Regions from separate parts of the Amycolatopsis sp. N2S4-7 genome, predicted to be linked through region 2. Evidence: riboswitches for the same ligand, from Rfam matches in the RefSeq annotation. Region 2 holds a riboswitch; each other region holds the start of a gene.
What was found. A riboswitch is a leader RNA that binds a small molecule or an ion and turns the genes downstream of it on or off. The one in region 2 is predicted to bind thiamine pyrophosphate.

Region 1 (4,495 bases), 650 kb from region 2:
GGAGCTCGCCGAGCTGCGGCAACAGGCCGCTTAGTCGTCCGCGATCAGGGCTTCTTCCGGGCCCGACGGCCCATGATGGTCCCCCCGATCACGGCCACGAGAGCGATCACCACGAGCACGCCGCCCATGGGGCCATCGGGAAACCAAATCGCGGCCAGCGTCGAGTCCACCACGCCTACCTCCCCAGGTGTTCCGGTCGACGGTCGACCAGCGTGCGGAGGGAGTACCCGCTCGGCCGGCGCGCCACACCCGAGGCGCGTCCTAGTCGTCCGCGATCAGGGCCTCGAGCGCCGGGATCGCCGCCGTCAGGGCTTCGCGGTGCTCGGGCGAGAGCCGGTCGAGCCGCCGGTTCAGCTCCTGCACCCGGGTCGACCGGACGCCGGAAACCAGCCGCTCGCCCTCCTCGGTCGCCTTCGCCAGCCACGCCCGCCGGTCGACCGGGTCGGACTCCCGGCTGACGTACCCGGCCTCGACCAGGGACGCGATGATCCGCGACATGGTCGCCGCGGCGACGCCCTCCTTGGCCGCGAGGTCACCCAGCCGGAGCTGGCCCGCGTGCACCAGCGTCGCCAGCGCCGAGATGGCGCCGTGGCCCGGCCCGGGCACGCCGGCCTGGCGCAGTGACCGGGACAGCCTCCCGACGGCGAGGTACAACCTGCCCGAGACGTCCTGGACCGAGGTGCTGGTCACGGCTGGCTCCTTCTGCCCTGCCCCGCCGCGGGTGCGCCGGAAAGTGCCGTCCACCTTACGGGTTCGCGGTGCGGGTTCGGCGTGAAGCCACTCCGGTTCACCGGGGTGGACTCGACGCCTGCGCCCAGAAGCGCTGCGGCACCCGACCCGCGCCGCGGGCCAGGCGACCGGCGGCGACGCCCGCCCGCATCGCCGCGGCCATCCGTTCCGGATCCGCCGCCCGGGTGACCGCCGTGGACAGCAGGACGGCGTCGCAGCCGAGCTCCATCGCCAGCGTCGCGTCCGACGCCGTGCCGATTCCGGCGTCCAGGATCACCGGGACGCCCGCCCGCGAAACGATCAGCTCGATGTTGTGCGGATTCCGGATGCCGAGGCCGGTGCCGATCGGCGCGCCCAGCGGCATCACGGCGGCGCAGCCGGCCTCCTCCAGGCGCAGCGCGAGCACCGGGTCGTCGTTCGTGTAGGCGAACACGGTGAACCCGTCGGCGGCCAGCCGTTCGGCGGCGTCGAGGGTTTCGAACGGGTCCGGCAGCAGCGTCCGGTCGTCGGCGTGCACCTCGAGCTTGATGAGATCGGTACCGAGCGCCTCGCGCGCGAGCTGCGCGGTGAGGACGGCTTCGGCGGCCGTGCGGCAGCCCGCGGTGTTCGGCAGCAGCTCGATACCGAGCCGGTTCAGGAGCTCGAGGACGCCGGAGCCGCCTTCGGCGTCGGCGCGGCGCATGGCGACGGTCGTCAGCTCGGTCCCGGACGCGACCAGCGCGCGTTCGAGCACGGCCAGGTTCGCCGCGCCGCCGGTGCCGATGATCAGCCGGGACGTCAGCTTGGTGGTGCCGATGACCAGCGGTTCTTCGTCCATTTCAGCCTCCCTGGACCGCGGTGAGCACGTCGACGCCCGCGCCCTTGGGCACGGCGGTGGTGGGCCAGTCGCTCCGGCGGACGACGACGCCGTCGACCGCGACGGCGATCCCGGGCCGCTGCCCGCCCGTCGCGTCGAGGACGTCCGCGACGGTGGCGCCGTCCGGGAACTCCGTCCACGTCCCGTTGAGCTTGATCTCCATCACACGCGCTCCTTCTGGTGCAGGCGGGCGGGCGAAGCCGCTTCGACGCCTTCGGGCGGCTTTTCCCCCTCGAGCCAGGCGACCACGGCGTCCGCGGTCACGGGGGCCATCAGCAGTCCGTTGCGGTGGTGCCCGGTCGCGGCGTAGACGCCGTCGTCCAGGACGCCGAGGTACGGCAGCGCGTCCCGGCTGCCGGCCCGCAGGCCCGCGGCGGTCTCGGCCAGCTCGTACTCGGTGATCGCGGGGAAGACGCGCTCGGCGCCCTCGATCAGCTCGCGCACGCCGCGCGCGGTGACGGCCTGGTCGAAGCCCGCCTCGTACTGCGTGGCGCCGAGGACGAGCTCCTGGTCACCGCGCGGGACGAGGTAGATCGGGCGGCCCTCGACGACGGCGCGGACGGTGTGCACCGGCGGCGGCAGGCAGCCGCGGCGGGGCTTGAGCCGGAGGATCTCCCCCTTGAGCGGGCGCACGGCGTCGGCGAGCTGCGGGTGCAGCCGCCCGGTCCAGGCGCCCGCGGCGAGCACGACGGCTTCGGCGTCCGGCACGGATCCGACGCGCTCGCGGACGAACCGGACGTCGTGGTTGACGCAGGCCGCGTAGAGCGCGTTGAGCAGTTTCCGGTTGTCCACGGCCAGGTCGCCGGGCACGTGGAGTCCACTTCGGACGGACCCGACCCCGGGCTCGAGGCGCTTGGTCTCCCGGCCGGTGAGCCGGTCCGCGGCGCGGCCGATCGAGCGCAGGTAGCCGGCGAGGATGTCGAGGTGACCGGCGTCGGCGCTGTCGAACGCGACGACCAGCGTCCCGTGACCGGCCAGACCGGGGTCGACGCCCTCCTGGGCCAGGTCGCTCGCGAAGCCGGGCCAGCGGCGAAGGGACTCTTCGCCGAGCCTGAGGACGTCCTCCTCGCCGGGCCAGGCCTCGGTGACCGGCGCGAGCATGCCGCCGGCCAGCCAGGACGCGCCGCCGCGGGCGGGTTCGGGGTCGTAGACCGTGACGGGGTGGCCCTGCCGGGCCGCACGCCACGCCGTGGACAGGCCGATCACGCCGCCGCCCACCACTGCCAGGTTCGTCATGGGATCACGCTCCCTGCGCCGGCATGACCCGGATCAGGTTCCACGGTCGGAGCGGCAGCTCCCTCTCAGCCCGTGCCTCGGGCTCCCGTGCGGACCCCACCACCCTAACGCGGGAGGTACGGTCGCCGCTATGCCCGCCCTTTCCGGTGACAAGATCCGCGCCCGGCTCGACGCCGCGCGCCTGTACCTGTGCACGGACGCCCGCACGGCCCGTGGCGACCTCGCGGAGTTCGCCGACGCGGCGCTGGCCGGCGGCGTCGACGTCATCCAGCTGCGCGACAAGACCGGTGCCCTGGAAGCCGCGGGAGAGATCGCGGCACTGGAGGTGCTGGCCGAGGCGTGCGCGCGGCACGGCGCGCTGCTGTCGGTGAACGACCGCGCGGACGTGGCGCTGGCGGTCGGGGCGGACGTGCTCCACCTGGGCCAGGACGACATCCCCGTGCCGCTGGCCCGCCGGATCCTCGGCGAGGACGTCGTGATCGGCCGGTCGACGCACTCCCTCGACCAGGCGCTCGCGGCCGCCGCGGAGCCCGGCGTGGACTACTTCTGCACGGGCCCGTGCTGGCCGACGCCGACCAAGCCGGGCCGCCCGGCGCCGGGCCTGGACCTGGTCCGTTCGACGGCGGCGGCCGCCCCGGACCGGCCCTGGTTCGCGATCGGCGGCATCGACGCCGAGCGCCTGCCGGAGGTCCTCGACGCGGGCGCGACGCGGATCGTGGTGGTCCGGGCGATCACCGAGGCCGAGGACCCCGCCGCCGCGGCCCGGGCATTGCTGGGCCGACTGCCCTGAGGGGCTCGCCGGGTGGGTGCTCAGGGGTCGTCGGCGGCCCGGGCACTGCTGACCCACCTCACCTGAGGCCCGGGTTCACGGGGGTGGGTGCTCGAGGTCATCGACGGTCCGGGCCTGCTGACCCACCTCACCTGAGGCCCGCGAGGTGGGTGCTCGGGCTCGTCGACGGCCCGCCCGGCCCGCGAGGGGACTCAGGGCGTGGAGGTCGGCGCGGCCTTGCTGGTCGGCGGGGTTGTCGTCGCCGGGGCCGAGGTCGACGGCTGCTGGGTCGTCGTGCTCGGGGTCGTTGTCGGTGACTGGGTCGACGTCGTCGGGGCGGTCGAGGTTTCGGTCGGGCTGGTCGGCGTCTCCGTCGGGGACACCTGGGTGTCGTCCGTCGAGGTCGTGGGGGTCGTGGCCGGGGTCTTGTCCGTCCCGCCGCCACCGCTGCCGAGGATCTTGCCGATGCTCGAACCCGTGCCGCCGCCGATCTGGGTGCCCGTCGCCGACTCGAACCCGACGATCGCCAGGATCGCCACCGCGAACGCCGCCACGCTCGTGCCGATGATCAGCGGCCAGCGCAGCTTCCGCCACCGGCCCGGCCCCTCCTCCGGGGGCTTCGCCAGCTGGACCGTCGGCTGGTCGGTGATCGGCACGTCCGGACCGGCGGGCCCCCGTCGCCGGATGCCGGACGTCGCGAGCTCACGCGCCTTCAGCGCCGCCTCCCGGGTGCGTTGCAGCGAGCGGAGGTACAGCTCGCTGCCGACCGTCGACACCACGCTCGCCACGCCCGCGCCGACCACCGTGCCCGCCACGCCGAGCGTCGAGCCCAGCAGCGCCGCGGTCACCGCCGCCAGCGCCGCCGCCAGTACCTGCGCGATCCGCAGGCCGGACTTTTCTTCCTT
Region 2 (4,495 bases):
GCAACGACGTGCTCGCCGCGAACTACCCGTTCGCGACGATCGAGCCGAACGTCGGCGTGGTCCCGCTGCCGGACCCGCGGCTGGACAAGCTGGCCGAGCTGTTCAAGTCGGAGAAGACCGTGCCCGCCGTCGTGTCCTTTGTGGACATCGCGGGCATCGTGAAGGGCGCGTCCGAGGGTGCCGGGCTGGGCAACAAGTTCCTCGCGAACATCCGTGAGGCCAACGCGATCTGCCAGGTCATCCGGGTGTTCGACGACCCCGACGTGGTGCACGTCGACGGCCGGATCGACCCGTCGAGCGACATCGAGACGATCAACACCGAGCTGATCCTCGCCGACCTGCAGACGCTGGACAAGGCCCTGCCGCGGCTGGAGAAGGAAGCGCGGACGAAGAAGGAGAACAAGCCCGCGCTGGACAACGCCCAGAGGGCGAAGGAGATCCTCGACGCCGGGCGGACGCTCTTCCAGGCGCAGAAGGAGGTCGACTTCGAGGCGTTGCGGGAGCTGAGCCTGCTCACCACGAAGCCGTTCCTGTACGTCTTCAACGCCGACGAGTCGGTGCTCACCGACGAGGCCCGCCGCGAGGAGCTGACGAAGCTGGTCGCGCCCGCGGACGCGGTGTTCCTCGACGCGAAGGTCGAGGCGGAGCTGCTGGAGCTGGACGACGAGGAGTCGGTCCGCGAGCTGCTCGAGTCGGTCGGCCAGCCGGAGCCGGGGCTCTATTCGCTGGCCCGTGCCGGCTTCCACACGCTCGGCCTGCAGACGTACCTGACGGCGGGCCCCAAGGAATCGCGCGCCTGGACGATCCCGCAGGGTGCGACGGCCCCCCAGGCGGCGGGCGTGATCCACACGGACTTCGAGCGCGGCTTCATCAAGGCGGAGATCGTCTCGTACGACGACCTGATGGAGGCCGGCTCGATGGCGGCGGCCCGCGCGGCGGGCAAGGTCCGCATGGAGGGCAAGGACTACGTCATGACCGACGGCGACGTGGTCGAATTCCGCTTCAACGTGTGAGCCGGGCGCTCACCCGGGTCGAGCGGGCCGCGGCGGACGTCCCGGATGCCGCGGAACTGCGGGCGCAGGCGGCCGAGTTCCCGCCGACCGAGCGGATCCGCCCGGCGGGCTGACAGACGAGTACGCCGCCGCTCTGGAGGTCAGGGCGACGGCGCTCGAACTGCGGCTGCTGCGCGGACTAGCCGAGCACACCCAGCAGCACGATGGCGATCAACACCACCGCGGGGGCGAGGGCGTTGATCCAGGCGCGCTGGGCGGCGGGCAGAGTGCTGTTCATGGGCGTTTTCCCTACGGGCGGGCCGATGCTTCCGCAGGGACAGCGCACTGATCATGCCCCGCGTTAGCCGCTGTGATCAAGCTCACCCGTGACCAGGGAAAACGCCGTTCAGCCGTCCAGGTGGCGGCGGTTGCGGGCGGTGAACCAGAGCACGCCTCCGGCTGCCGCCACCATGGCTGCGAACGCCGCCGAACCGACCACGATTGCCTGAGTCATCTCGTCTCCCTCCCGAAGGTTCCGGTAACCGAGAGACGTCGAACCCGGGCGAAAGTTCACCCAGAGTTACCAGGATCACAGTCCGGCGAGCACCGCATCGATCTGGGCCGCCAGGTCGAAGTCCTTCGCGGTCAGCCCGCCCGCCGAATGCGTGCTCAGGCGGAAGGTGAGCGTGCGCCAGCGGATGTCGATGTCCGGGTGGTGGTCGGCCTCTTCGGCGAGGACCGCCACCCGGTCCACCACCTCGATCGCCTGCGGGAAGCTCGCCAGCTCCACCTCGCGGGAGATGACGGACCCGGATCGGGTCCAGCCCGCACCCAACCGTCCGTCGGCCTCGGAGTCGCTCAAGATTTCCGTCATGTCTCCATGGTCGTACGTCCTGGACTACGCTGCACGGTTGCCACGGGAGTCCGGTCAGCCGGGCTGAGAGGCGGGTCACCCGCGACCGTTCGCACCTGACCGGATCATGCCGGCGAAGGGAGGGCTCGACCTCCTCGTCCGGCGAAGTGCAGGAGGGTAGATGAAACGCAGGGCTGTTCGCGCCGCGACGGCCGTCGCCGCCGTCAGCGCCGTCGCAGCGGCGTGCTCGCTGTCGGACGGTGACGGTGGCACGCAGCAGACGCCCACCGTCACCCTCGTGACGCACGATTCCTTCCTGGCGCCGCAGGAGGTGCTCGACGCCTTCCAGAAGCAGTCGGGCATCAAGGTCTCCGTGCTCAAGCAGGGTGACGCCGGGTCGCTGACCAACAAGCTCGTGCTGACCAAGGCCAACCCGATCGGCGACGTCGCGTACGGCGTCGACTCGACCTTCGCCTCGCGCGCGCTCACCGAGGGCGTCTTCGAGCCGTACACCAGCCCGGAGGCCGACCGCGGGCCGCAGCGCTACGCCGTCGACCCCGAGCACCGGCTGTCCGCCGTCGACGTCGGCGACGTCTGCGTCAACGTCGACACGAACTACTTCACGAGCAAGGGGATCCCGGCGCCGGAGTCGTACGACGACCTCGCCGACCCGAAGTACAAGGACCTGCTGGTCGCCGAGGACCCGGCGACGGCGTCGCCCGGCCTGGCCTTCCTCCTCGGCACCGTCGCGAAGTACGGCGAGGCCGGCTGGAAGGACTACTGGACGAAGCTGAAGGCCAACGGCGTCAAGGTGGTCAGCGGCTGGGAAGAGGCCTACACCAAGGACTTCTCCGGCTCGTCCGGCAAGGGGCCGCGGCCGATCGTCGTCTCGTACGCGTCGTCGCCGGCCGCCGAGGTGGGCGAGGACGGCAAGCCGCGCACCAAGGCGCTGCTCGACACGTGCTACCGGCAGGTCGAGTACGCCGGCGTGCTGGCCAACGGCAAGCAGGCCGAGAACGCGCGCAAGGTCGTCGACTTCCTGCTCTCGCAGCAGTTCCAGGTGACCGTGGCGGCCAACATGTACGTCTACCCGGCGCGCCAGGGCGTCGACCTGCCCGCGGGCTGGGCGCAGGCCGCCCCGCTGCCGCAGAAGCCGCAGACGCTGCCCGCGGACCAGGTGCAGGCCGGACGCGAGAAGTGGATCGGCGAATGGCGCACGCTGGTGCAGTCTTAGCGCCACCGCGGACCGCCCGAGGCATCGGCTTGGCGCTGCTCGGGCTGGCCCCCATCGGGTTCCTGGTGGTGTTCTTCGCCTGGCCGGTGCTGGCCATCGTCGGCCGCGGGTTCGCCGCGGGTGGTCTCGACGTCGTTCTCCGGGACCCGCGGACCTGGCAGCTGGCCGGGTTCACCGTGGCGAGCGCGGCCGCGTCCACGGTCGTCGCGGTGCTGGCCGGGCTGCCGGTGGCGTTCCTGCTGGCCCGCGTGCGGCTGCCCGGCGTCGGCCTCGCGCGGACGCTGGTGCTGGTGCCGTTCGTGCTGCCGACGGTCGTCGTCGGGCTCGCCTTCCGGGCGCTCTGGCCGGACGGCGGCGTGCTGCCGATCGTGCTGGCCAACGCCTTCTTCAACGTCGCCGTCGTCGCGCGGACCGTCGCCGGGCTCTGGTCGCGGCTGGATTCGCGGACGACCGACGCCGCCCGCGCGCTGGGCGCGTCGCCGTGGCGGGCGTTCCGCTCGGTGACGCTTCCCGCGCTGGCCCCGGCGATCGCGTCCGCCGCGGCCGTGGTGTTCCTGTTCTGCGCCACCAGCTTCGGCGTCGTGCTCATCCTCGGCGGCGCCCGCTACCGGACCCTGGAGACCGAGATCTACCTCCGGACGGTCGACCTGCTCGACCTCTCGGGTGCGGCGGCGCTTTCGCTGATCCAGTTCGCCGCCGTGGTGGCCGCGCTGGTCCTCGGCGGCTTGGCGCGCCGGCGCAAGGAGGGGGCCAGGATCGGGGCCACGAAGACGCGGCGCCCTCGTGGTGGCGAGTGGTGGGTCGTCGGCGCGGCGGGTGCCGTGCTCGCCCTCCTGCTGACCCCGATCCTCGCGCTGCTCGCCGAGTCGGTGTCCACTGAGGACGGCTGGAGCCTCGCCGGCTACCGGGCCCTGACGAGCACCGGCGAGAAGGGCGCGCTGCAGGTGTCCGGCTGGGACGCCGCGGTGAACTCGCTGAAGGTGGCCGTCGACGCGACGCTGCTGGCGATGGTGGTCGGCGTGCTCGCGTCCGTGGTGCTGGTGGCCCTGCGCCGGTCGCCCGCGAAGCCCGCGCGCGGGCTCGGCGAGACGATGGACGCCGTGCTGATGCTGCCGCTCGGGGTGTCCGCGGTGACCGTCGGGTTCGGCTACCTGGTGACGCTCGACGCGCTGCCCGGCGACCTCCGGACGTCGCCGTACCTGGTACCGCTGGCCCAGGCCCTGGTGATCATCCCGCTGATCGTGCGGATGGTGCTGCCGGTGCTGCGCGCGGTCGACGTCCGGCTGCGGCAGGCCGCGTCGACGCTCGGCGCGAGCCCGCTGCGGGTGTGGCGGGAGATCGACCTGCCGCTGACGCTGCGGCCGCTCGTCGCCGCCGCCGGGTTCGGCTTCGTCGTCGCGCTCGGCGAGTTCGGTG
Region 3 (4,495 bases), 640 kb from region 2:
CGTCCAGCGTCTTGGCCACCGAACGGATGATCTCCGCGGTCGCCAGCATGCCGGTCTTGGCCGCGTGCACGCCCATGTCGGACGCCACCGCCTTGATCTGCGCGGTGACGACGTCGGCCGGGATCTCGGTGAACCCCTGCACGCCCAGGGAGTTCTGCACGGTGACCGCGGTCAGCGCGACCAGCCCGTGCACGCCGTTGGCGAAGAACGTACGCAGGTCCGCCTGGATGCCCGCACCACCGCCGGAGTCGGATCCGGCGATGGTGAGGGCGGTCCGGGGAGTGCCGGTCACTGCCCCACCACGGGCAGGTAGACCTTGTTGCCGTGCTCGCCGAACTCGGCCGACTTCTCCGCCATGCCGGCCTCGATGGCCTCCACAGTGGACAGACCGTGCTCCTCGGCGTACTTGCGGACGTCCTGCGTGATCCGCATCGAGCAGAACTTCGGCCCGCACATCGAGCAGAAGTGCGCGGTCTTGGCCGGCTCCGCGGGCAGCGTCTCGTCGTGGAACGAGCGGGCGGTGTCCGGGTCGAGCGAGAGGTTGAACTGGTCGTTCCAGCGGAACTCGAACCGCGCCTTCGACAGCTCGTCGTCCCATTCCTGCGCGTACTGGTGCCCCTTGGCCAGGTCGGCGGCGTGCGCGGCGATCTTGTACGTGATCACGCCGGTCTTGACGTCGTCGCGGTTCGGCAGGCCGAGGTGCTCCTTCGGCGTGACGTAGCACAGCATCGCCGTGCCGTACCAGCCGATCTGCGCGGCCCCGATGGCCGAGGTGATGTGGTCGTACGCGGGCGCGATGTCCGTCGCGAGTGGACCGAGGGTGTAGAACGGCGCCTCGCCGCAGAGCCTTTCCTCGAGCTCGACGTTCTCCTTGATCTTGTGCATCGGCACGTGCCCGGGGCCCTCGATCATCACCTGGACGTCGTGCGACCGCGCGATGTGCGTCAGCTCGCCGAGGGTTTCCAGCTCGGCGAACTGGGCGCGGTCGTTGGCGTCGGCGATCGAGCCGGGACGCAGGCCGTCGCCGAGGGAGAACGTGACGTCGTACTGGCGCAGGATCTCGCAGAGTTCCTCGAAGTGCGTGTACAGGAACGATTCCTGGTGGTGCGCGAGGCACCACGCGGCCATGATCGAGCCGCCGCGGCTGACGATCCCGGTGACGCGCCGCGCGGTCAGCGGGATGTAGCGCAGCAACACGCCGGCGTGCACGGTGACGTAGTCGACACCCTGCTCGCACTGCTCGATGATGGTGTCGCGGTAGACCTCCCACGACAGCTTTTCCGGTTCCCCGTCGACCTTTTCGAGGGCCTGGTAGATCGGCACCGTGCCGACCGGGACCGGCGAGTTGCGCACGATCCACTCGCGCGTCTCGTGGATCCGCTTGCCGGTGGACAGGTCCATGATCGTGTCGGCGCCCCAGCGGGTCGCCCACACCATCTTGTCGACCTCTTCTTCGACCGACGACCAGACGGCCGAGTTGCCCATGTTGGCGTTGATCTTCACCAGGAAGTTCTTGCCGATGATCATCGGCTCGGACTCGGGGTGCTTCCGGTTGACCGGGATCACCGCGCGGCCGCGGGCGACCTCGTCGCGCACGAACTCGGGTTCGACGCGCTCGCGGGCCGCGATGTACTCCATTTCCCGGGTGATGACACCCTGTTTGGCCCACCCGAGCTGGGTGTTGTGCTCCCGGCCGTCGGCCCAGCCCGCCCGCAGCCGATGCAGTCCACTGTGGACGTCGATGTCCGCTTCGGGATCGGTGTACGGGCCCGAAGTGTCGTAGACGTCGAAGTGCTCGCCGTTGGAGAGGTCGATCCGGCGCGCCGGCACGCGGAGCCCGGATTCGGTCTGGTGGTACACCTTGCGCGAGCCGGTGATCGGCCCGGTCGTCACGGAGACGGCAGCATTGTTTTCCAGTGTCGTCAACGACATTCACTCCCTACGCCGGCATTACCCGGTCAGGTTCATGCGGTCGGCGACGCCTGCGAAGTGCAAGTCGCCCTCTCAGCCCGCCATGGCGCGAGCTCCCGCGTTGGTGTTGTGCCCCCGACCATGCCACGCCGAAGCGCGATACTCAAGTCAGGTCACCTCACCCGACCAGTTCGGCCGGGGTGGCGTAGACGTCGACCATGGCTCCGTTGCGCAGCACGGTGATCGGCAGTGCGGTGCCGATCACTTCCGCGAACAGCTGCCGCTGGATGCCCTGCGCGTCGGAGACGCGGGTGCGCGCGACCGTCAGCACGAGGTCGCCCGCCTTGAGCCCCGCCCGGTCCGCGGGGCCGCCGGCGACCACTTCCCGCACCCGGAGCCCGGCGCTCTGCCCGGTGCGCCCGGCGACGTCGTCGGGGAGCGGCGCGGGCACGCCGACGACGCCGAGGTACGCGCGCCGCACCCGGCCTTCGACGACGAGCGTGTCGATGATGCGCCGCGTCGTCGCGTTGATCGGCACGGCGAGCCCGAGGCCGACCCCGGCGACGGCGGTGTTGATCCCGACGACCCGGCCGGCGGAGTCGGCGAGCGCGCCGCCGGAGTTGCCCGGGTTGAGCGCGGCGTCGGTCTGGATGACGTCCTCGATGACGCGCCCGGCGCGGCCGTGGCGCACCGGGAGGGCCCGGCCGAGCGCGCTGACGACGCCCGCGGTGACGGTGCCGGAGAAGCCGAGCGGGCTGCCGACGGCGACGACGAGCTGCCCGACGACGAGCCGGTCGGCGTCCCCGAGCGCGGCGGCCGACGGCGTCTCGCCGCGGGCGCGCAGCACGGCGAGGTCGGACAGCGGATCGGCGCCGACGACGTCGAAGGGCACCTCGCTGCCGTCGGCGAAGGTCGCGACCCCGCGCCGGTGGTCGTCGACGACGTGGGCGTTGGTGAGCAGGTGGCCGTCGTCGCCGAAGACGACGGCCGAGCCGCTGCCGCGCGCGAGCTGAACCCCGGCGACGTGCGGGGTGACGGTCTTGGCGACCGTGCTGACCGCGCGCGAGTAGGCGTCCATCGCCTCGTCCATGTGTACCTCGATTACAGCGTTGCAGGTACTACAAGTGTGCGCCCGAGGTCGCGGAATCATCGTTCGCTGCTGGTGAAACTCAGCTCTCGAGGGCGACGGTGACGCCGAAGCCGATCAGCAGCCCGCCCGAGGTGCGCTCGAGCCACCGCTTCACGTTCTCGCGCCGCAGCCACTGCCCGAGGCGGGTCACGAGGAGCGCGAGCGCCGAGTACCAGACGATGTCGACGACGATCCAGGCCGCGACGCAGACCAGCAGCGCGCCGGAGCCCGCGTGGGCGGGGACGAACTGCGGCAGGAACGACAGCGCGAACACGCCCGCCTTGGGGTTGCCGAGGTTCGTGACGAGGCCGGAGCGGAAGCCCGCGCCCGGCCGAATCTCCTTCTCCGCGCCCGAACCGCGGAAGAACAGGGCCTTGATCCCCAGGTAGATCAGGAAAAGCGCGCCCGCGACCCGCAGGATGTCGTACGCCGTCTGGGAAGCGGCGAGCAACGCCGTCAGCCCGAAGACGGCGGCGAGCCCCCAGAACGCGACCCCGGCCTCGATCCCCGCGATGGTCGCGAAGGCGTTGCGCTTCGACCCGCGCGCCGCCTGCTTGATCAGCATGACCGTGGCGGGCCCGGGGACCATCGCGATGAGGAACGCGGCGGGGATGAACGCGAGCAGGTTCGGCATCGCCCGATCGTGTGGCACGGCCCGGCGGCCGGGCAACCGCATTACCGGACCGGTGACGGTTAGTGGTTCACCGGATCGGAGCATGCGCCCGCCAGGAATCGGCGGCAGACTGCTGGGCGCTTCTGTAACGGTGCAGAAGCGCTCTTTCTGTGGGGTTGATATGCGCAAACTCATGTTCGGCGCCCTCGCCGGACTGCTGGTCACCGGCCTGATCCCGGCGACGGCAGCGGCACAGGGCGGCGGTGAAGCACCCGGCGCGCCCGGGGCCCATCCCAGCTGGCTACCCGCGAACAAGACCGGCTTCGGCACCGCGCGTGACCGGTCGAGCAACGTCTGGTTCACCCTCCAGGGTGGGCAGATGTCCGAGGTCTACTACCCGGACCTGTCGACGCCGAGCGTCCGGTCGATGAACTTCGTCGTCACGGACGGCCGCAGCTTCGCCGTCGCCGACTACACGGCGAAGGCGCAGCAGGTGCGCCGGACCGACGACGACAGCCTGGTCTACGAGCAGACCATCACCGACGACCAGCACCGCTGGCGCCTGCGCAAGACCTACGTCACCGACCCGGCCGCCACGACGGTACTGGTGGACGTCGACTTCCAGTCGCTCACCGGGCGGCCCTACCAGCTCTACGCGGTCGCCGACCCGGACCTGACCAACGACGGCTCGGACGACTCGGCCGCGCGGAAGGGCGACGCCGTCACCGCGCAGGACGCCGCGAACGCCGCCGCGCTCACCGCGAAGCCCGCCTTCGTGAAGACCAGCGTCGGCTACGCCGGTTCCTCCGACGGCAACACCCAGCTCGCGAAGACCTTCAAGC

Region 1: it holds a riboswitch for thiamine pyrophosphate, as region 2 does, so the genes downstream of both, thiO (glycine oxidase ThiO) here and ACH54P_RS36540 (thiamine ABC transporter substrate-binding protein) in region 2, are expected to answer to the same signal.
Region 3: it holds a riboswitch for thiamine pyrophosphate, as region 2 does, so the genes downstream of both, thiC (phosphomethylpyrimidine synthase ThiC) here and ACH54P_RS36540 (thiamine ABC transporter substrate-binding protein) in region 2, are expected to answer to the same signal.

Annotation. Positions count from the first base shown of each region.
Region 1 covers NZ_CP172299.1:7,045,815-7,050,309, reverse strand. Annotated here, with positions in the region: gene ACH54P_RS33445 (ion transporter) at 1-34, shown strand, start outside; gene ACH54P_RS33440 (hypothetical protein) at 45-173, opposite strand; gene ACH54P_RS33435 (MarR family winged helix-turn-helix transcriptional regulator) at 262-690, opposite strand; gene ACH54P_RS33430 (thiazole synthase) at 788-1,546, opposite strand; gene thiS (sulfur carrier protein ThiS) at 1,548-1,748, opposite strand; gene thiO (glycine oxidase ThiO) at 1,748-2,821, opposite strand; TPP riboswitch at 2,815-2,920, opposite strand; gene thiE (thiamine phosphate synthase) at 2,952-3,611, shown strand; gene ACH54P_RS33410 (hypothetical protein) at 3,803-4,495, opposite strand, start outside.
Region 2 covers NZ_CP172299.1:7,693,111-7,697,605, forward strand. Annotated here, with positions in the region: gene ychF (redox-regulated ATPase YchF) at 1-1,013, shown strand, start outside; gene ACH54P_RS36535 (4a-hydroxytetrahydrobiopterin dehydratase) at 1,582-1,866, opposite strand; TPP riboswitch at 1,899-2,005, shown strand; gene ACH54P_RS36540 (thiamine ABC transporter substrate-binding protein) at 2,027-3,079, shown strand; gene ACH54P_RS36545 (ABC transporter permease) at 3,055-4,495, shown strand, end outside.
Region 3 covers NZ_CP172299.1:7,054,364-7,058,858, forward strand. Annotated here, with positions in the region: gene thiD (bifunctional hydroxymethylpyrimidine kinase/phosphomethylpyrimidine kinase) at 1-292, opposite strand, end outside; gene thiC (phosphomethylpyrimidine synthase ThiC) at 289-1,926, opposite strand; TPP riboswitch at 1,920-2,041, opposite strand; gene ACH54P_RS33480 (S1C family serine protease) at 2,090-3,001, opposite strand; gene ACH54P_RS33485 (LysE family translocator) at 3,081-3,674, opposite strand; gene ACH54P_RS33490 (glycoside hydrolase family 15 protein) at 3,835-4,495, shown strand, end outside.